3 regions of the Variovorax sp. 10L421 genome follow, and region 2 is predicted to be linked to each of the others. Evidence: predicted binding sites of a transcription regulator. Region 2 holds the regulator's gene; each other region holds the start of a gene.

Region 1 (7,276 bases), on a different contig from region 2:
TCTCGGTGTCGGCCCAACGCTCCAGCGCGTCCTTGTTCGTGATGCCGTTGCTCGTGTTGACCTGGATCTGCATGCAATATTCCTGCTGGATAGATGGATGAACGAAGGCCCACTGTGCGCCCCCCTGTGCCCCGGCGTGCGTAGGCCTGTTCCCTACCCATGCGCCGGGCAGGGTCCGCAAAGCGGGCAACAGGGGTTCAGCTCTGGATGTACGTGGTCAGCTGCTCGATGGTGGCCTCGTGGTCCGAGATGATGTCGTCCATCAGGTCCTGGATGGAGATCATGCCGATCACCTTGTCGCCGTCGACCACCGGCAGGTGGCGGAACTTGCGCTGGCTCATCAGCGTCATGCAGGCGCGCGTGCGGGTCTGCGGGGTGACGGTCATCACGTCGGGCGTCATGATGTCGCGTACCTTCACTTCCTTCGAGTTCTTGCCCTGCAAGGCGACCTTGCGGGTGTAGTCGCGTTCGGACAGGAAGCCCACCAGCTTCTCGCCGTCCATCACCATCAGCGCGCCCACCTCGAAGCGCGCCAGGGTGGACAGCGCATCGAACACGCTGGTGTCGGGGGAGGTGCGCCATGCTGCGGAATCATGGCGCTTGAGCAGTTCGGAGACGGGTTTCATCGCAGGTAACTCCATCAAAGGGTTTCGATTCGACCGACGCTCGGGCGCCGCACTCGGTCAAATCATAGGGGCGATGACTGCCCCCGCGATGCAAACCCACTAGGGGATTGCGCGTGTTTGCAACGCACGCGCAATGCGAGAGGACTTAAGGCTGGGCGGGTGCAGCGGCCAGCACGCGGCTCAACGCCACGGGATCGCCCACCACCGTCTTCACGAGGCCCTTCTCGTCGAACTGCACCTGGAACTCCGACCAGCTGTCGCGCCAGTAGCGCCACACCGGTGCGTCGAGGCTGGGGTTCTCGCTGGCAACCGGATAGCCGATGGCCATCAGCACCTGCTCGCGCGTCATGCCGGGCATCACCTTCACGGCGAGGATGGCGTTGCGCACGGCGGGCGGGAAGGCCGCCATCTTCTGCTTCGGGTCTTCGGTCACCACATAGCGCTGCGCGAACGCAGGCAACGGGATGTTGCGGCTGTAGTCGTTCTTGATGCGCTGCGGCTTGCCGGCCAGATCCAGGTTGAACCAGCGGAAGTCGTACGCGGTGATGCGCGCCGGCGTGCCCACCGCGACGATGCTCGTGCCCTGCTCGTCGTAGTTGATGTCGCTGATCGAGTCGCCGTAGGTGCGCATGTTGCAGCACAGGTAGCCGTTGATCATGGGGCCGGGGGGAGGAGAAGGCCGCTGGGCATGGGCGACGGTGACGGTCGCGGGCACGACGATGGCTGCCAGCAAGGCGGCAGCGGCAAGGCGCTTGAACATGGATTTCCCTCGAAGTTGTTGGAGTGGCTGCGCGGGGCAGCGCGCGGATTCTAGGATCGAACAGGCCCGAAGCGAAGGCAGAATGCCCGCATCCAGCTATCGAAAGCGTAGCAACAAGGTCCCGTTCAGGTTCCCGGTTCACAATGCGCACCCGGCCCCCTTTCGGTGGCCACCCATTCCCAGACAGCGCGAAAGAAAGAGCCAACCGATGGCGATCCAGTGGTTCCCCGGTCACATGTATGCGACCCAGAAGGCCATCACCGAGCGGGTGAAGGACATCGACGTGGTCATCGAACTGCTCGATGCGCGCCTGCCCGGTTCCAGCGCCAACCCGATGCTGGCCGAGCTCACGGCCGGGCGGCCCACGCTGAAGGTGCTCAACAAGCAGGACCTGGCCGACCCCGTGCGCACCGCACTCTGGCTGGCGCACTACAACGCGCTGCCTGCCACGCGCGCCATCGGGCTCGATGCGAGCCAGACCACGCCCGCGCAACAACTGGTGAAGGCCTGCCATGAGCTTTCACCGAACCGCGGCGGCATGGCCAAGCCGATGCGCGTGCTGATCTGCGGCATTCCCAACGTGGGCAAGTCCACCCTCATCAACACGCTCACCGGCGGACGCAAGGCCAAGACCGGCGACGAGGCCGGCATCACCAAGCTCGAACAGCGCATCACGCTGGCCGACGACTTCTATCTGTGGGACACGCCCGGCATGCTGTGGCCGCGCATCATCGTGCCCAAGAGCGGCTACAACCTAGCGGCCAGCGGCGCGGTGGGGCGCAACGCCTTCGACGAGGAAGAGGTGGCGCTGGAGCTGCTCAACTACCTCAAGACGCACTACGCCGCGGGCGTGGCCGCGCGCTTCAAGCTCGTGGAGCTCGACACCGAGACCATGGCCGGCATGAAGGACGAGGCGCTGCTCGACACCATCGGCCGCAAGCGCGGCGCGCTGCTGGGCAAGGGCCGCGTCAACCTTCAGAAGGCAGCGGAGATCGTGATGCACGAGTTTCGCGCGGGCAACCTGGGGCGCATCACGCTCGAAACGCCGGAAGAGTTCACGCTGTGGCTGGCCGATGGCCAGCGTGCCGATGCCGAGCGCGCGGCGAAGAAGGCCGCGCGCAAGCACAAGGGCAAGCCGAAGCCCGAGATCGCGCCCGAACAGGACGCCTGAGAGGCGCCCGACGCCCCGAGACTCGCCACTCCGGCGCGAAGAGCGCCGCTGTCGCCAATGCAATTGTTCACTGCCCCGCCCGTCACGCGCGTGACGGCGCCTGTCCTGCGTGGTTCGTAGAGTGGCCTGAACCGCTTCTCACACCCGCCCCCGCAAAGGACACGCCATGCTCGAAACCTTCAAGGCTCTCAACGAAACCGCATCCTTCAATCGCTGGGCCGGCATTGAGGCCACCCAGGCCGGCAACGGCGAGGCCGAGCTGCGCATGAAATGGCGCAAGGAAGACATGGGGCAGTACGCCGGCTTCCTCCACGCGGGGATGATCTCCGCACTGCTCGATACCGTGAGCGGCTACGCAGCCGCCTCGCTGGCCGGCCGCGTGATGACGTCGCACTTCTCGGTGAACTTCATGTCACCGGCCGTGGGTCAAGCCTTCGTGGCACGCGCGCGTGTGGCGAAGGCCGGGCGCAAGCAGGTGTTCGTTGCGTCCGAGCTTTATGCGCAACCCGAAGGCGGAGGCGACGATGCGCTCAAGCTCGTGGCGACGGGGAACGCCATCCTGGTTCCGGTGGAAGAGGCTGCGGCGAAGCCGGCTGCCTGAGCTTCAGCCCGAACAGCGGCCGAAGCCAGTTCACGCGGCGGATCAGACCGTCGGTCAGCGCCCAGCAGCCGAGCACCGTGAGCGCCACCAGCAGCGCGGGCTCCAGCACCGGGCCGAGCGCAAGCGGTGCCAGCGCGCTCGCGGCAGCGATGATCAGCGTCTGGTGCAGCACGTACCACGGGTACACCGACTCGTTGGCCCAGCGAAGCCAGGGCCATGGGCGGTTCAGGTGGCGGTGGGCATGGCCGAGGATGGCCGCGACGGCCAGCCACAGGTAGAGCATGCGCAGCGTGTCCATCGGCAGGCCGGACGCCGGGCCCTTCGCGCCGGCCCGCAGCGCGATGAAGGCGGCGATCACCGCGACCGCAAGCGTGAGCGACACCCGGCGCAGCCGCTCCAGTTCCCTCCACACGCCGGTGTCCACGCCCATCCAGTAGCCGTAGAGGAACATCGTGAAGTACAGGCTGTGCAGGTGAAAGTCGCGCACAAGGTTGTGCGTGGGGGGAAAGCGCGAGGCCAGCAGCGTGGTGAAGACGAGCAGCGGCACGGCAGGCAGCAACAGCAGTTTCCAGCCGCGCAGGCCGTTGAAGCCGCGTCGCAGCCACTGGCCGGCGGCGGAATTCCACAGCGGCAGTGTCAGCGCGACCAGCGCCGTGTAGGTGAACAGATAGGGCAGGTACCAGAGGTGGTTCCAGGTGATGCCGAACTCCGCGCCGTCGAAGGCCCGCTTCGGCCACGGTTCGGCCATCGACAGGTAGCGCAGCACGAAGGCACCGAAGCCCGGCGCGACCAGCCCGTTGGCCACCCCCTGCGCATAGGCCTGGTACGGCACGATCACCGCCATGCCGAAGGCCAGTGGCAGCATCAGCCGCAGCCCCCGGCTGCGCAGCAGGCCCCAGGTGCCCTGGCCCCGGCTCAGGAAGCCGAGCGACACGCCCGAGACCAGGAAGACGAGGTCCATGCGCCAGAGGTTCAGGACGCGCATCGGCCACTGCAGCCATTCGGCCGCGTGCGGGCTCTTCAGGTGCCAGGGCCAGTCGGCCACGTAGTACATGCCCACGTGATAGAGGATGACGAACAGGAAGGCCAGCGCGCGCAGGGCGTCGATGTCGTGGCGGCGATGGGCGGACGGGTCGGCGGCGGTGTTCATCGCAAGCTCCTCGATGCAAAGAAGCCGCGATGCTCGGGCCCGTGTTCCCCGCGCGGCGCATCCGGGGGACGGATGCCCCCCGCTTTGTGACGAGCGGTGGTCTCGAGGGACGAAATTCACCGCCCCCAAAGGCCCGTTTTCGGGAGAATCCCGCCCCATGGGAGACCCACGCAGGAACCTCTACGAGCGCTACGAGCCGATCCGCCGTCCCGTGGAGGTGGCCTTCTGGATCGTGTTGATGACGCTGCAGGCCGTGTTCAGCACGATGGTCGCGATCGTCGACATGCGCGCGCGCGCTGTGCCGCGCGCCAACTGGGAGGTCGCGACCTGGGAAGGATCGAGCCACCTGGTGCTGTTGCTGCTGATCCCGGCGCTGGTTGCCGTCGAGCGCCGGCTGTCGCCGCTGGTGCGCGGGCACTGGGTGCGCTTCCTGGCCTGGCATGCGGTGGCGAGCGTGGCGTTCAGCGTGGTCCACGTGGTGGGCATGTTCGGGTTGCGCGCAGTCGTCTACGCGTTGGCCGGCGAACGCTACGAATTCGGCGGCTGGATCGACCAATGGGGCTACGAGTACCTGAAGGACGTGCGTGTGTACGCAAGCATCGTCTTCGGCATCTGGGCTTACCGGCTGTTCATGCTGCGGCTGCAGGGCGAGGCGCGGGTGCTCGATGCGCCGGAGGCTCCGGCGGAACAGGAGGGCGCCGCACCCGCCGAGCCCGAAGCCTTGTCGCCGCCCGTGCGCCCCGAGCGTTTCCTGGTGCGCAAGCTGCGCCGCGAATTCCTCATCGCCGCCACCGACATCGACTGGCTCCAGGCCGAGGGCAACTACGTCGGCCTGCACGTCAACGGCCATGACTACCTGCTGCGCGCCACGCTGACCGACTTCCTGGCGCAGCTCGACCCCGTCCGCTTCGTTCGGGTGCACCGAAGCCATGCGGTGAACCTGGGCCGCATCAAGGAAATCGAGCCGCTGGACGGCGGCGATGCCCGGCTGCACATGCACGACGGCACCACCGTGCCCTGCAGCCGCCGCCACCGGGACGCGTTGCGCGCCGGCGCGGGCTGATCCGGTGCGTGGCGGGCTCGCGGAAGTCCGTTTTGGTTCATTGCGCACCATCGAAGAGCCTTCGGGCACCATTTTTGCTTCATCGATCGACCGCTCCAGGTCATTCAGGTGCGACGCACCAATTCGAATCAAAAATCAGCAAGAAGCTTCAATGGACGCACTCAAACAGGGCGCAGATGCGCTGTTCATCCTTCTCGGCGCCATCATGGTCCTGGCCATGCACGCCGGTTTTGCCTTTCTCGAACTGGGCACCGTACGCAAGAAGAACCAGGTCAATGCGCTGGTGAAGATCCTGGTCGACTTCTCGGTGTCGACCATCGTGTATTTCCTCGTGGGTTACGGCGTGGCCTACGGCACGCACTTCTTCGTCGGTGCCACCGAGCTGGCGGAAAAGAGCGGCTACGAGCTGGTGAAGTTCTTCTTCCTGCTCACCTTCGCGGCAGCCATCCCGGCCATCATCTCGGGCGGCATTGCCGAGCGCGCCAAGTTCTGGCCGCAGCTGATCGCGACTGCGGTGATCGTCGGCTTCGTCTACCCGCTGTACGAGGGCATCGCGTGGAACAAGCACTTCGGCATCCAGGGCTGGATCGCCTCGCTCACGGGCCACGAGTTCCATGACTTCGCGGGCTCGGTGGTGGTGCACGCGGTGGGCGGCTGGCTCGCGCTGCCGGCGGTGCTGCTGCTGGGCGCGCGGCGCAACCGCTACAGGGGCGACGGCTCGCTGAGCGCGCATCCGCCATCGAACATCCCGTTCCTCGCGCTCGGTGCGTGGGTGCTGTGCGTGGGCTGGTTCGGCTTCAACGTGATGAGCGCGCAGAGCATCGACAAGATCTCGGGCCTTGTGGCCGTCAACTCGCTGATGGCGATGGTCGGCGGCACGCTGGTCGCACTGGCCATGGGCAAAAACGACCCCGGCTTCGTCTACAACGGCCCGCTCGCCGGCCTGGTGGCCGTGTGCGCCGGCTCCGACCTGATGCATCCGCTGGGCGCGCTGGTGGTGGGCGGCGTGGCGGGCGCGATCTTCGTCTACATGTTCACGCTGGTGCAGAACAAATGGAAGATCGACGACGTGCTCGGCGTGTGGCCGCTGCACGGCCTGTGCGGCACCTGGGGCGGCATCGCGGCGGGCATCTTCGGCACGCAGGCGCTGGGAGGCATCGGCGGGGTGAACGTGTGGGCGCAGCTCATCGGCACCGTCATCGGCGTGGCCTGGGCCGCGCTGGCGGGTGCGGCGGTGTATGGCGCGCTCAAGGCTTCGGTGGGGCTGCGGCTGTCGCAGGAGGAGGAGTACGACGGCGCCGACCTGTCGATCCATCACATCTCGGCCACGCCGGAGCGCGAGGTCAACTGGTAATCGCCAGCCATCGCAGCAGGATGGGCCTGCTTGGGCTATTCTCGGCGCCCCTTACAACCGCCGAGGAGTAGAACCCATGACAAGAACACCCGCCCGCTGGCTGCGCCGCGGCATCGCCGCACTGGCCGGCAGCCTGTTGATGCTTTCGTTCGCGGCGCAGGCCGGCGCCCCGCAGGTCAAGACCCAGGCGCCCGGCTTCTACCGGATGATGCTCGGCGACTTCGAGGTGACTGCGCTGTTCGACGGCACTCTCGACCTCGAACCCAAGAAGCTGCTCACCAACACCACGCAGGCGCAGGTCGGCAAGCTGCTCGATCGCGGTTTCGAGAAGGATGCCGTGCCCACCTCGGTGAACGGCTACCTCATCAACACCGGCAGCAAGCTGGTGCTGGTCGACACCGGCGCCGGCGGCCTGTTCGGCCCTACCCTCGGCAGCCTGCAGGCCAACCTCAAGGCCGCGGGCTACCAGCCCGACCAGGTCGACGACGTGCTCATCACCCACATGCACGGCGACCACGTCGGCGGCCTCGTGCAGGACGGCAAGCTGGTGT
Region 2 (7,276 bases):
ACCACGCTCGGTGACGAGGGAGAAACCCGCAAGTGATCGAATCCGTTGTATCGCAGGACGCCAACAGCACGCCGGGCAGCCGCCTGGTCGCGCGCGGCCTGAAGAAGAGCTATGGCAGCCGCACGGTCGTGAAGGACGTCTCGCTCGACGTGCAGAAGGGCGAAGTCGTCGGGCTGCTCGGGCCGAACGGCGCGGGCAAGACCACCTCGTTCTACATGATCGTGGGGCTGGTGCGCGCCGATGCGGGCGACATCACCATCGACGGCGAGCCCATCGCCCACATGCCGATCCACCGCCGCGCCCGCATGGGCCTGAGCTACCTGCCGCAGGAGGCCTCGATCTTCCGCAAGCTCACGGTCGAGGAAAACGTGCGCGCCGTGCTCGAGCTCCAGAGCGAGCCCGATGCCAACGGCAAGATGGCGCCACTGTCGAAGCAGCACATCGAAGAGCGACTGTCCGAACTGCTGGCCGACCTGCGGGTGGACCACCTGCGCGACTCGCCCGCGCTGGCGCTGTCGGGCGGCGAGCGCCGCCGCGTCGAGATCGCGCGCGCGCTGGCCACCCAGCCGCGCTTCATCCTGCTGGACGAGCCCTTCGCCGGCATCGACCCGATCGCGGTGATCGAAATCCAGCGGATCATCAGCTTCCTGAAGGAGCGCGGCATCGGCGTGCTCATCACCGACCACAACGTGCGTGAAACGCTGGGTATCTGCGATCATGCGTTCATCATCAGCGACGGGCATGTGCTGGCACAAGGCACACCCTCGGAGATCGTCGACAACGCCGAAGTACGCAGGGTGTACCTGGGCGAACACTTCCGGATGTGATCGTGCGGCGAGGGTCAAGGATCATCGTGGCCACCGTCCGCGCGGAGCTTCCTCGCGGGGGCCGCCGCGCACGGCCGCCCGAAGCGGCCGGCCCGTCCCCGGTAGGGGGTTGGCGTAGCGCGAAGCGCGCAGCCTGGGGGGGGGCCATTTCCTCATGAAGCAAGGGCTGTCCCTTCGCGTCTCGCAGCATCTGGCACTGACGCCACAGCTGCAGCAGTCCATCCGGCTGCTTCAGCTTTCCACGCTCGAACTGAGCCAGGAAGTCGAGCAGATGCTGGACGAAAACCCGTTCCTCGAACGCACCGCGGAAGAAGCGGCGCGCGAGGAATTCGGGCTCGACACGGCTGATGCGCCGGTTCCGCGCGATGAGGGCGAGAGCGACTTCGCGCCTTCGGCCGCCAGTGCGCCCGCCGAGACCACCAGCACCACCACGGCGGATACCGACGGGCCAGCTGCCGAGATCACCGAGCGTGAGCCCGACTGGGAAGGCGACGGCACCGTCGACATGGCGGCGCCCGACGACAGCGAGTGGGGCAGCGACGCGCCCGCGCGCCAGAACAACCTCGGCGACGACGAACGTGCCGACGCCACTGAACTCGCGCGCAGCCAGGAGTCGCTGCAGTCGTTCCTGCACCGCCAGGCGCTGAGCCTGCGCCTGAACGAGAACGACAGCGCCGCGCTGCGCTTTCTCATCGAATCTCTCAACGACGACGGCTACCTCGAAGACTCGCTGCCCGCGCTGGCCTCGGGCCTGGCTGGCGACGACAACGACCAGTTCGACGACCTCGTGCATCACTTCCAGGTGGCGCTCGGACTGCTGCAGAGCCTGGAGCCCGTGGGCGTAGGCGCGCGCGACCTCGGCGAATGCCTGGGCATCCAGCTGCGCGCCATGGCCAGCGAGGACGAGACCGACGAAGAGGCGCTGGTCCGCAAGACCGCCATCACCGTCTGCAAGCAGCCGATGGAGCTGCTTGCGCGCCGCGATTTCAAGCGCCTGGCCACGCTCACCCGCAGCAGCGAGGAGCTGGTGCGCTCGGCGCTGCAGATCATCGCGCGGCTGGAGCCCAAGCCGGGCCGGCGCTTCGTCGACGTGGAGCGCAACATCGTCATTCCCGATGTGATCGTCACCAAGACCGGCCGCGGCACCAACGTGAAGTTCCGCGTCATGTTGAACCCCGAGGTGATGCCGCGTCTGCGCGTGCACGACATCTATGCCGGCGCGCTCAAGTCGCACAAGGGCGAGGGCAGCCAGGCGCTGTCGCAGCGGCTGCAGGAGGCGCGCTGGTTCATCAAGAACATCCAGCAGCGTTTCGACACCATCCTGCGCGTGAGCAACGCCATCGTCGAGCGGCAGAAGAGCTACTTCGTGCATGGCGAACTCGCGATGCGCCCGCTGGTGCTGCGCGAGATCGCCGACGAGCTGGGCCTGCACGAATCGACCATCTCGCGCGTGACCACCGCCAAGTACATGGCCACGCCGTTCGGCACCGTCGAGCTCAAGTACTTCTTCGGCTCGGCGCTGGGCACCGAGACGGGCGGCAATGCGTCGAGCACCGCGGTGCGCGCGCTGATCAAGCAGTTCGTGAGTTCCGAGAGCATCAAGAAGCCGCTGTCGGACAGCCAGATCTCCGAGATGCTGAAAGAGCAGGGCATCGAGTGCGCACGGCGCACCGTGGCCAAGTACCGCGAGGCGCTGCGCATCGCGCCCGCGAACCTGCGCAAAGCCCTGTAACTTGGCACACCCCCAGGCTATGCGCACTTCGTGTCGCTTCGCCAACCCCCTTGCAGGGGGCAACACCTGCGGCCCGGCGGAGCCGGTTCCGCGGTGTTCCCCGAACGGACCTGGACCGTATTGGCGCTGGGGCCTGGCGCTGTTGTTCGCGGCTTTCGCACTGCTCGCCACCGGCTGCGCCACCCTGCCCAACGAGGCCCCGCGCGCACCCACCAAGGCCATGGCCGTCTCGGCCGACACCGCACTCGGCAAGCTCGCGCTGGCCTCGCAGCCCGACCCCGACCTGAGCGGTTTTCGCCTGATGCCCGGTGGCGACTTCGCCTTCGACACCCGCATCCAGCTGGCCCGCCGTGCCCAGCGCACGCTCGACGTGCAGTACTACCAGATCGAGAACGACGAGACCGGCCGCTACCTGCTGCGCACCCTGCGCGACGCCGCCCAGCGCGGCGTGCGCGTGCGGGTGCTGATGGACGATCTCTACACCTCGGGCGAGGACGAACTGCTGCTCGGCTTTGCCGCCACGCCCAACGTCGAACTGCGCCTGTTCAACCCGTTCCCGGCCGGGCGCGCGAGCATCCTGAAGCGCTTCACTGCCTCGCTGTTCGACTTCAGCCGCGTCAACCGGCGCATGCACAACAAGCTGTTCATCGCCGACGGCGCGATGGCGGTGGCGGGCGGGCGCAACATCGGCAACCAGTACTTCACGCGCACCGCGGGCGAGAATTTTCTCGACCTCGACACCTTCGTCACTGGTGCGCTGATCCCGCGGCTGGGCAGCCTGTTCGACCAGTACTGGAACAGCATCTACGTGCGGCCGATCCAGTCGGTGGTGCGCAGCGAGTTGTCGGCCGAAGAGCTGCAGCGCCGCTTCGACGCGGTCACCGGCCCCGACACTACTCCACCGCCGCCGAAGCCCGCGCCCAACGACCTGCTCGGCTACAGCCCGATGGTGGAAGACCTGAACGCCGGCAAGCTCGGCCTGATCTGGACCACCGCCGAGGCCTATGCCGATTCGCCCGAGCGCGTGATCGGCAAGACCGCCTCCTACGGCGGCGTGCCGCTGCTCGACGTCGACAGCGTGCGCTACAACGTGGTCGAGCAGATGCGCCGTGCACGCTCCGAAGTGACCATCGTCTCGCCCTACCTGATCCCGGGCGCCACGGGGCTGGAGGTGATGCGCGAGATCCGCAACCGCAACGTGAAGATCAGCGTCGTCACCAATTCGCTGGCCGCCACCGACGAGCCGCTGGTGCACACCGCCTACCGCCGCTACCGGCCCGACATGCTCAAGCTCGGCGCCGACCTCTACGAGCTGAGCTCCACGCGCACCCGGCGCAGCGTGCGGCTGGGCCTGTTCGGCACCTCGGTGGGCAGGCTGCATGCCAAGTCGGCCGTGATCGACCGGCGCACGCTGTTCGTCGGCTCGATGAATTTCGACCCGCGCTCGGAGTCGGCCAACACCGAGATCGGGCTGATCATCCACAGCGCCGAGATGGCGCAGCAGGCGCTGAAACTCATCGACGTGCTCAAGCAGCAGGGCGCCTACCGGCTGCGCTTTGCCGAAGGCAGCAACGAGTCGCGCATCGAATGGGTCAGCGAGGATGCCGGCAAGCTCACCGTGCTGACCGAGGAGCCCGACTCCAGTTTCTGGGGCCGGGTCATGCTCGAATTGCTGGCGCCGCTGACGCCGGAGAGCCTGCTCTAGCTGGTGCTCGTGGCGCCGGCCAGGCCGGGCAGCGGTGTCATTGCACGTTGACCGCTTCGACCTGCACCAGCAGCTTCACCTTGTTCTCGAAGCCGAAGTTCAGCCCCCAGGTGATGCCCCAGTCGCTGCGCTCCACCGTGGTCTCGAAGTCGCCGCCGCACACCTGGCGGTTGATCAGCGGGCTCAGGTAGCAGTTGAAGCGCACGGCCTTCAGCGTCACAGGCCTGGTCTGGCCCATCAGCGTGAGCGTGCCGGGCACGTCGGTCACCTTGCCGCCGCTGAAATCGATGCGGTCGGCCACGAAGCGGCCGATCGGAAACTCGGCCACGTTGAAGAAATCCTTGCTCTGCACATGGCGGTTGAGCAGGTCGACGCCGGTGTTGATGGAGCTGATGTCCATCGTGATGTCGACCTTGCCGCTGGCGCCGGTGCCGTCGATCTGCACGGAGCCGTCCTTGGTGCTGAAGCGCCCGCGGTTGGTGGTGGTGCCGTAGTGCCCCATCTCGTACATCACGAAGGTGTGAGTCGGATCGATCACGTAGTTGGCGTTCTTCGCCGGCCCGCCCGCGGGCTTGGCGGCCACGGCCGGGGCGAATTCCGTTGGCAGTTGCTGTTGCTGCGCCGTGGCGCTGCCGGTGAATGCGGCGGCCGACAGGGCCGCGGCGAGAAGGAGCTTTTTCATGGTGTTGGATGCGGGAGGAAAGAGGAAAGTGAGTGAGGGGCGGACAGCCTGGCGCTTCACAACGGCCCGAAGCCCGTGAGCGTGAACCTGAAGCGCACCTGCACGTCGTTGCCGACCGTCGAGGTGTCGGTCCATTCGCCTTCGCCCACCTTGTAGTCGAGCCGCTGGATCGTGAAGCTCCCCGTGGCAACCGCCTCCTTGCCGCCGGCCGCGGCGATGCTGACGGGCACCGTCACGTATTTGGCGATGCCCTTGATGGTGAGCTTGCCCGCCATCTCGAACTTGCCGTCGCCCAGCGCCTTGATGGCGCTCGACTGGAAGCTTGCCTGCGGGAAGTGCGCGGCGTCGAACCACGGCTGCTTGGGCAGTTCCGCATCGCTCATCGGGACGCCGAAGCCGGCGCTGGCCGTGTCGATCTGCAGCGCGACGGTGCCGCCCTCGGGCTTCTTCGGGTCGAAGGCCACCTGCGCGTCGAATTTCTTGAACGTGCCTTCCACGGGCACGCCCATTTGCTTGCTGACGAAGACGATCTGGCTCTTGTCGGCCACGAGCTTTGCCGCTGCGGGCTCGGCGCCGGCCGGCAGCGCCAGGGTGGCGAAAGCCAGCGCCGCGAGCGACGGCGCGAGACGGAAAAACAGGCGCTTGATCATCGAGCTGGTTCCTTGCGTGGCCGGGGCCACATGCGTTTGAGAAGACCGTCGCGGTCGATCCAGTGGTGCTTGAGCACCGCCGCCACGTGCAGCAGCGTGACGCCTGCCAGCACGAAGGCGCAGTTGCGGTGCAGCGGCTGCAGCACCGCCTCGGCGAAGGCGTGGTCGACCGGCACGAAGTCGGGCAGCGGCAGCACGCCGAACCACGCCACCGGCATGCCCATGGCCGAGCTGTAGGCCCACCCGGACAGCGGCACCGCGAAGAACAGCAGGTACATCAGCGTGTGGCTGATGCGGTAGCTCGCCAGCTGGAGCGCCGACATGCCCGGCGGGAGCGCCGGTGGACGATGCCCGAGCCGCCACAGCAGCCGCAGCGCCGACAGCGCGAGGATGGTGACGCCCGCCCACTTGTGCCAGCTGTAGATCTTCAGGCGCAGCGGCGAGAACGGCAGCCCCGTCATGTAGAGCCCTACGCCGAACGAGCCCACGATCAGGGCCGCAAGCAGCCAGTGCAGCGCCATCGTGAACGGGTCGTAGCGCGCGTCGGCTGCGAGGGGGGATGAAGATGTGTCGGAGGACATCGTGAGCAGGACAGGCGGCCTGTGCGCGGAGCATATATCGGAAGCGATGACATCACCGCACGGCCCGTGCCAGCCCGCCGCCCTGCCGGCCTCAGCCCTGCGACGGCTGTTGCGCCCTCAGCAGCACCCCGCGCAGTTCGTCCGGCTGCACCGGCTTGCGCAGCGCATGCCAGCCACGCTCGGCGGCGAGCCGCTGGGTGGCTTCGTTGATGTCGGCCGAAATCAGCGCGATCGCCAGCGACGGCTTCTGCCGCTGCAGCTTGTCGGCCAGCGCGATGCCGTCGAGCGCACCCGGCAGGCGGATGTCGCACAGCGCCGCGTCGAGCGCGCGCAGGTCGGCCAGCGCCAGCGCCTCGGCGGCGCTGGCATAGACGCGCGGCTCCACGTCCCATTGCCGCAGCAGGGCACTGAGACTGTCGGCCACCACCGTGTTGTCTTCCACCACCAGCACTGCGAGCCCGGGGCGCAGCGTGTGCGTTGCATCGGCGCCGTCGTCCTGCGGCGCGGAAGCAGGGCGCGCCGCCACCATCGCGCCGTCGGGCGCGGCAGGCAGCTCGAAGCTGAACACCGACCCCCGCCCCGGCGCCGAGCGAAGCGACACCGCAATGCCGAGCTGCGCCGCCAGCCGCCGCACGATCGCCAAGCCCAGCCCGTGGCCGCGCTGCAGGTTGCGCTCGACGTTGCCGATCTGCTCGAAGTCGTCGAACACGCGCTGCTGCGCGTCGGCCGCGATGCCGATGCCGCTGTCGCGCACCTCGACGCGCCAGGCACGGCCGGTCCCGCGCCGGCGCGCCCGCACCGCCAGCAGCACGCGCCCGCGCGGCGTGAACTTGACGGCGTTGTCGACCAGGTTGGCGAGCACGCGGCGCACCGACAAGGTGTCGCTCCAGGCGATGGCGTCGTGCGGGCAGCGCACCAGCACCCGGCCGTCGCCTGCCTGCCGCGCCAGCCCCAGCAGCAGGGGCGCCAGAGCCACTGCCGCCGGACGCAGCGGATCGACCGCGGCCTCGATGCGGCCGATTTCGAGCAGCTGGTTGGTCAGCCCTTCGAGCGCCTGCTGCGCGCGCGCCAGCGAGCCCACGGTGTACTGAACCGCCTC
Region 3 (7,276 bases), on a different contig from region 2:
GTAGCGCAGGCCCCGGGGCAGAATGCGCCCGCCCCGATCTCCCGCGCTACCTGCTTGACCACCCGTCCCTCCCCTCCGCGCAATGCCCTGCCCGCCTGCTGCGTGGTAGGCGCAACACTGCTGGCGCTCATTGCGCTGGGCCACGACGGCCGGCGCATCGCGCAGCTCGCGGTGCTTGCAGCGCCCATGGTGCTGTGGCTTGCGTGGCCATTGCGCAGCACGCAGACGCGGCGATTGCGCACCCTGCTGGTCTGGCTTTGGGCCATTGGCTTCGCGCTCGACGGCGCAGTGCGCGCCTACCTGCTCGACACCTACCAGGCCGCGCCCGACAGCGCGATGGTGCTCGGCGCCGCAGCCAACACCAACGCGCGCGAAGGCACCGAATACCTGTGGATGCATTGGCGCTCCGAAGCGGGGCAACGACCTTTTCGCGCGGACTGGACCGCCTGGGTCCTCGCGGACTTGCTCCACATCCGATGGAATGGCCAAATTCCCACGCGCAACGTGCTGAGCGACGCCTATCGATGGCAGGCGCCGGAGATGCCGGTGGCCATCGAATCCTTTTCGCGCTGACGCCCCCTCCGGAGAGAAAACGATGACGAAGGAAGTAGTGTCGATGTTCCCGTGCTCGGGCAGGCACCGCAGGGTGCTGCCGGTAGTCCTGTGCCTCTTCGCCTTGCCGAGCGCCGCGGCCTGGAGCATCGACGACGATCGCTCCAATTCGTTCAAGCACGGCCTTTACGAAATCAGGGAAGAAGCGAGGCGGTTCGTCTTTCAGGAGAACGCCCGCCACGGCACGCAATGGGAAGCCACCGAACCGAACGCCAAGGTCTTCGTTCCGTTGTGCAAGACACCGCTGAAAACCGGTTGGGCCACAGGATCGCCCCGTCCCGGCGTCAGCGTGGCATGCGCCCGGTCCATCGACGGGAGCTATCGCGCGTGGAACGTCACCGTGCCGGTGCGCAACGGCCCCGCCGGATCGACGCACTGGCCGTGTAGCCGCGCGCGCCCACAGGACCTCAGTGCGCAGGAACCAGGAAGTCCTGGCTGATGCGCCCGCCCAGTTCGTTCACTCGGTCGAGGAACTGCGTGAGGTACGCGTGCAGCCCGGTCGCCAGGATCTCGTCGACGCGCGCGTACTGCAGGTCGGCCAGCAGCTTGCCGGCGCGACGCTGGGTTTCGGCGCTCTGCTCGTTCTGCACCTTCGCGAGGTTGTTCACCACCTCGACCAGGCTCGCGTGCAGCGAGCGCGGCATGTCGGCGCGAAGAATCAGCAGTTCGGCCACGCGCTCGGGCTTGATCACGTCGCGGTACACCTTGCGGTAGACCTCGAAGGCCGAGACGCTGCGCAGGATCGCGCTCCAGTGATAGAAGTCGTACTCCTGGTCTTCCTCGGTGGCGGTGCCGAAGAACTCGCTGTTGAGCGCGTGGAACTTCACGTCAACCAGGCGCGCGGTGTTGTCGGCGCGCTCCAAAAAGGTGCCCAGGCGCGAGAAATAAAACGCCTCATCCTGGAGCATGGTGCCCAGCGTGACGCCGCGCGAGAGGTGCGAGCGGAACTTGACCCATTCGAAGAATTGGCCCGGGTCGCGCTCGAAGTCGCCTGCGCGCAGCATGCGGTTCACTTCGAGCCAGGTGGTGTTCTGCGTTTCCCAGGCTTCGGTGGTGAGCGCGCCGCGCACGGCACGGGCGTTCTCGCGCGCGGCTTTGAGACAGGACACGATCGACGAGGCGTTGCTCTCGTCCTTGACCATGAACTCCATCACTTCCTTGGGCGCGATCTGGTCGTACTTCTTGTTGTACCAGGGCAGCAGCTCGCTGATGGAGAGCACGCCCTGCCAGCCGTACTTGGCAACTTCGGCGGACTGGGGCAGCAGCGAGGTCTGGTAGTTGACGTCCAGCATGCGCGCCGTGTTCTCGGCGCGCTCGGTGTAGCGGGACATCCAGTAGAGATGATCGGCGGTGCGTGACAGCATCGGTGGTGCTCCTACTACGATTGGCTTTGCGACTGCGCGGGCGCCGCCTTGGGCTTGGGTGCGCGGTCGGCTTCGAGAATCCAGGTGTCCTTGGTGCCGCCGCCCTGCGACGAGTTGACCACCAAGGACCCCTCTTTGAGCGCTACGCGCGTGAGGCCGCCGGGCACCATCTGCACCTCGCTGCCCGAGAGCACGAAGGGGCGCAGATCGATGTGGCGCGGCGCAATGCCGGCGTCCACGAAGGTGGGCGAGGTCGACAGGCTCAGCGTGGGCTGGGCGATGTAGCCGTCGGGCTTGGCGATCACGGCCTTCTTGAAGTCCTCGATCTCGGCCTGCGTGGCGGCCGGTCCGATCAGCATGCCGTAGCCGCCGGCACCGTGCACCTCCTTGACGACCAGGTCCTTCATGTTGTCGAGCGTGTACTGCAGCTCGTCCTTGTTGCGGCACATGTAGGTGGGCACGTTCTTCAGGATCGGCTTCTCGCCGAGGTAGAACTCGACCATCTTCGGCACGTACGGGTAGATCGACTTGTCGTCGGCCACACCGGTGCCCACGGCATTGCAGATCACGACGTTGCCTTCACGGTACGCGCGCATCAGGCCGGCGCAGCCGAGCGTGGACGTGGGGCGGAACACCTCGGGGTCGAGGAAGTCGTCGTCCACGCGGCGGTAGATGACGTCGACGCGCTTCGGCCCGCGCGTGGTGCGCATGTAGACGAAGTTGTCCTTGACGAACAGGTCCTGTCCCTCGACCAGTTCCACGCCCATCTGCTGCGCGAGGAAGGCGTGCTCGAAGTAGGCGCTGTTGTACATGCCCGGCGTGAGCACCACCACCGTGGGCTCGGCCGTGGCCGGCGGCGCGCTGGCGCGCAGCGTCTCTAGCAGCAGGTCGGGGTAGTGCGCGACCGGCGCGATGCGGTTCTGATTGAACAGCTCGGGGAAGAGCCGCATCATCATCTTGCGGTTCTCCAGCATGTAGCTCACGCCGCTGGGCACGCGCAGGTTGTCTTCGAGCACGTAGTACTCGCCGTTGCCCTGGGCATCGGGCGCGCGCACGATGTCGATGCCCGAGATGTTCGAGTAGACGTTGTGCGGCACGTTGACGCCCATCATCTCGGGGCGGAACTGCGCGTTGTTCAGGATCTGCTCGGCCGGGATGATGCCGGCCTTGATGATTTCCTGGTCGTGGTAGACGTCATGAAGAAAGCGGTTGAGCGCCGTGACGCGCTGCACCAGCCCCTTTTCCATGCTCTCCCACTCGTGGGCCGGAATGATGCGAGGCAGCAGGTCGAACGGGATGAGCCGCTCGGTGCCGGAGCCATCCTCATCCTTCGCGCCATACACCGCGAAGGTAATGCCGACCCGGCGGAAAATCATTTCCGCCTCTTCGCGTCGCGAACGCATCACCTCACCGGGTTGCTTCGCGAGCCATTGGTCGTAGCGCTTGTAGTGCTGTCGGATCGCAGCCCCCGCATAGGGCAACTGCTCATACATCTCGTCGAATTTGTGCATGGGACGACCAATCTCCTTGAGCTATAGCTTAGCAAGTTCAGGGCCAGTAGAACCCCTTATGCCGAGGCCGCGTACGGGTCGAGCGACTTTTTTTCGGCCTGGCGCAAGCGTCCCGATGATGGCAGGAACAACGGCCTCCCCCGAAAATCCAGAGCCGGCTTCAGGGCGGGCTGTGCTGCCAATATCGCGCGTTCCGCTCGCGCTCGCAGGCCAGGTCCCCGGGGCGCACGCTGCTCCAGTGCGCTGCGCCGCACCGGGTGTTCTCGACCAGCCGCCCGCCGCGCTCCAGGTAGCGCGCCGCCACTTCCTGCGCCGGATGGCCGAAGCGGTTGCGGTACCCCGCCTGGACGATGGCGATGCGCGGCTTCACCGCGTCGAGGAACGCCGGGCTCGACGAGGTCTTGCTGCCATGATGCGGCACCAGCAGCACGTCGGCGCGCAGCAGTTCCGGCGTGCGCGTGACGAGCGCCGCCTCCTGCAACCGCTCGATGTCGCCGACCAGCAGCGCCACGGCGCGGCCGCTGTCGATGCGCAACACGCACGACACCGCATTGGGTTTGGTGAAGCCGCGGTAGTCGGTGTCGAACGGATGCAGCACCTCGAAGCGCACGCCGTCCCAGCTCCAGGCCTGCCCCGCCTCGCAACGCCGCGCCGCACGCATCGCCTGCAGCGGGTGCGTGGCCTCGATGGAACTCAGCAGCGCGGCCTGCGGCTGAATCGCGAGCACCGCGGGCGCGCCGCCGGTGTGGTCGAGGTCGCGGTGGCTCAGCACCAGCGTGTCGAGGCGCTCGCCGTATGCCCGCAGCAACGGCACGAGCACGCGATGGCCGGCATCGCTTTCCAGGCTGTAGCGCGGGCCGGCGTCGTAGAGCAGGCTGTGTGTCGCGGTACGCACGAGCACCGCGTTGCCCTGGCCGACGTCAGCGGCGAGCAGTTCGAATTCGCCGGCCGCGGGCCGGGGTGCCTGCCACAGCAGCACCGGCAACAGCAGCGGAACGCCGAGGGCGCGCAGCGACCCGGGCAGCCGCATGGCCAGCAGCGCGCCGCCGGCCACGCCGCAGGCGGCCATCCACCAGGGCGGCGCGGCCACCGAGAGCGTGGCATACGGCAGCCCGGCCAGCCATTGCAGCAGCAGCGCCAGCACCTGCACGGCGCGGGCCGCCAGATCCCACAGCGGCGCCACGGCCACGCCGAGCATCGCCAGAGGCGTGATCACCAGCGTGACCCAAGGGATCGCCACCGCATTGGCCAACAGGCCGATCAGCGAAACCTGCTGGAACAACAGCAGGCTGAGCGGCGTGATCGCGAGCGTGATGACCCACTGCTCACGCAGGAACTGGAGCAGGCGGGAAGACGCGCCGGTCTTCCGCTCTCCGGGCACCCCGGCGTCGGTGGCGAACAGCACGCCCACCGCCACGAAGCTGAGCCAGAAACCGGCCTGCATCAAGGCCCAGGGATCGAGCGCGACCACCACGGCCGCCGTCAACAGCCACACATGCGGCCAGGGCCAGCGCCGGCCCGTGAGGCGCAGCAGCGCGACCGTCGCCAGCATCCAGACCGTGCGCTGCGAAGGCACGCCCCAGCCGCTGAACAGCGCATAGAGCGTGGCGAGCAGCACGCCGCCCACCAGCGCGGCCTGCTGCGCGGGCAGGCGCAGCATCAGCCACGCGCTGCGCCGCCACAGCAGGCCGACGACGTGCGCGGCCAGCCAGGCGAACATGGTGACGTGGAGGCCGGAGATCGACATCAGGTGCGCCACGCCCGTGGCGCGGAAGACGTCCCAGCCCGAGCGGTCGATGGCGCTCTGGTCGCCGGTAACCAGGGCCGCAATCACGCCTGCCCGGGCACGGTCGAGCACGCGTTCGAAGACGGCGTCGCGCACGGCTTCGCGTGCGCGCTCGATGGGATGCCGCCACGTTGGCGCAACGAGCGCGGGCGCCGCATCGCGCGTGCCGGTTCGCACAGTGCCGCCGGCATGCAGGCCCTGCTCCCACATCCAGAGTTCGCTGTCGAAGCCGTGGGGATTGCGGTTGCCGTGCGGCGCCTTGAGGCGCACCGTCAGGCGCCATCGCTCGCCGGCGTGGAGGGGGCCGACAGCGCTGGCCGGCGGCGTGCGGCCTTCCGACGCCCGGTCCCACAGGCCTGAACCTTCCGAATACCAGCCGAGGGCAATGCGATCAGGCACGGTGGGCCGCCCCTCCTCGCCGGGGTCGGCCCAGCCCGCAGACTCGACATCCAGACGGAACCGCGTCCCGCCCTCGCTGCGCTGGGGCATCTCCGACACGACACCGGTGACCTGCAGGTCGCGCCCTTCGAGCGCCGGGTTCAGCGCACCGCCCGCGTAGATGGCGGCGCGCCATCCCGCAAGCCCCGCACCCGCCATTGCGCCGCACACGAGCGAGGCCATCAACAGCCCTCGGCCCGACAGGCGCCGCCACCACCACAGGCCGGCCCCGGCCCCGAGCAGCAAACCCGCATACATCCATGCCCGCCAAAGCCCTGCCTGCTGCAACTGCAGGACCGCACCGAGCAGCGAACCGCACAGCGCCGCGAACACCCACGATCTGCCCGCGGCGGCACCGGACGCGCGAAACGGCGTCAACGAGAAACTCCCGAACCCATGATGCAAACCCTCCCCAAAGTCACGCTCAGTGGCGCGTTAATTGCTTTGCAACTGGGCTAGTATGCGTCTCACAAGAGACATCTTTTCGATGCAATCTCGCAGCACTGCACATAAAAACGCATGTCCATTCACGCCGCTCTCCACCACGTCACCCACTACAAATACGACCGCCCGGTGCAGCTGGGCCCACAGGTCGTGCGCTTGCGGCCCGCGCCGCATTGCCGCAGCAACGTGATCTCGTACTCGCTGCGGGTCGAGCCGGCCGAGCACTTCGTCAACTGGATGCAGGACCCCTTCGCCAACTACCAGGCACGGCTGGTGTTCCCCGAGAAGACGCGCGAATTCAAGGTCACGGTCGACCTCGTGGTCGAGATGGCGGTCTACAACCCGTTCGACTTCTTCCTCGAGCCGCAGGCCGAGAACTTCCCTTTCAAGTACACGCAGTCGCAGGCCGAGGAGCTCGCGCCCTACCTCGTCACCGAAACGCCCACGCCGCTGCTGCAGGCCTACCTCGACAAGATCGAGCGCAAGGAGCAGCGCACCATCGACTTCCTGGTCGGCATCAACCAGCAGGTGCAGCAGGACGTCAACTACCTGATCCGCATGGAGCCCGGCGTGCAGACGCCGGAAGAAACGCTCGCCAGCGGCAGCGGCTCCTGCCGCGACTCGGGCTGGCTGCTGGTGCAGCTGCTGCGCCACTGCGGACTGGCCGCGCGTTTCGTCTCGGGCTACCTGATCCAGCTCACGCCCGACGTGAAGGCGCTCGACGGCCCGAGCGGCACCACGGTCGACTTCACCGACCTGCACGCCTGGTGCGAGGTGTTCCTGCCGGGCGCAGGCTGGATCGGCCTCGACGCCACCTCGGGCCTGCTGGCCGGCGAAGGCCACATTCCGCTGGCCTGCACGCCCACACCATCGAGCGCCGCGCCCATCGAGGGCGGCGTGGATGAGTCGGAGGTCGAGTTCGGCCATGAAATGAAGGTCACGCGCATCTACGAATCGCCGCGCGTCACCAAGCCCTACACCGAAGAGCAATGGTCCGAAGTGCTGGCCCTGGGCGACGCCGTCGATGCGCGCCTGAAGGCCGGCGACGTGCGCCTCACCATGGGCGGCGAGCCCACCTACGTGGCCACCAGCGACCGCGACGCGCCCGAATGGAACACCGA

The links. Region 2 encodes sigma-54, which starts transcription at its own class of promoters, with help from an activator protein. Its sites were predicted from a motif close to TGGCANGNAANCTGCTTT; they were not measured.
Region 1: the regulator sigma-54 is predicted to act here: its motif matches at 5,435-5,452, upstream of AC1DFC_RS02750 (ammonium transporter).
Region 3: the regulator sigma-54 is predicted to act here: its motif matches at 3,516-3,533, upstream of AC1DFC_RS16590 (circularly permuted type 2 ATP-grasp protein).

What each region holds. Positions count from the first base shown of each region.
Region 1 covers NZ_JBFTJJ010000001.1:550,232-557,507, forward strand. Annotated here, with positions in the region: gene AC1DFC_RS02715 (HPF/RaiA family ribosome-associated protein) at 1-73, opposite strand, end outside; gene AC1DFC_RS02720 (CBS domain-containing protein) at 198-626, opposite strand; gene AC1DFC_RS02725 (SmpA / OmlA family) at 772-1,386, opposite strand; gene ylqF (ribosome biogenesis GTPase YlqF) at 1,595-2,557, shown strand; gene AC1DFC_RS02735 (PaaI family thioesterase) at 2,724-3,158, shown strand; gene AC1DFC_RS02740 (acyltransferase family protein) at 3,088-4,308, opposite strand; gene AC1DFC_RS02745 (LytTR family DNA-binding domain-containing protein) at 4,466-5,371, shown strand; gene AC1DFC_RS02750 (ammonium transporter) at 5,523-6,725, shown strand; gene AC1DFC_RS02755 (MBL fold metallo-hydrolase) at 6,802-7,276, shown strand, end outside.
Region 2 covers NZ_JBFTJJ010000018.1:100,816-108,091, reverse strand. Annotated here, with positions in the region: gene lptB (LPS export ABC transporter ATP-binding protein) at 33-827, shown strand; gene rpoN (RNA polymerase factor sigma-54) at 982-2,559, shown strand; gene AC1DFC_RS21515 (phospholipase D family protein) at 2,579-4,264, shown strand; gene AC1DFC_RS21510 (YceI family protein) at 4,302-4,946, opposite strand; gene AC1DFC_RS21505 (YceI family protein) at 5,003-5,596, opposite strand; gene AC1DFC_RS21500 (cytochrome b) at 5,593-6,177, opposite strand; gene AC1DFC_RS21495 (sensor histidine kinase) at 6,269-7,276, opposite strand, start outside.
Region 3 covers NZ_JBFTJJ010000011.1:169,780-177,055, reverse strand. Annotated here, with positions in the region: gene AC1DFC_RS16605 (hypothetical protein) at 55-573, shown strand; gene AC1DFC_RS16600 (hypothetical protein) at 596-1,051, shown strand; gene AC1DFC_RS16595 (alpha-E domain-containing protein) at 1,020-1,976, opposite strand; gene AC1DFC_RS16590 (circularly permuted type 2 ATP-grasp protein) at 1,991-3,487, opposite strand; gene AC1DFC_RS16585 (DNA internalization-related competence protein ComEC/Rec2) at 3,648-6,089, opposite strand; gene AC1DFC_RS16580 (transglutaminase family protein) at 6,231-7,276, shown strand, end outside.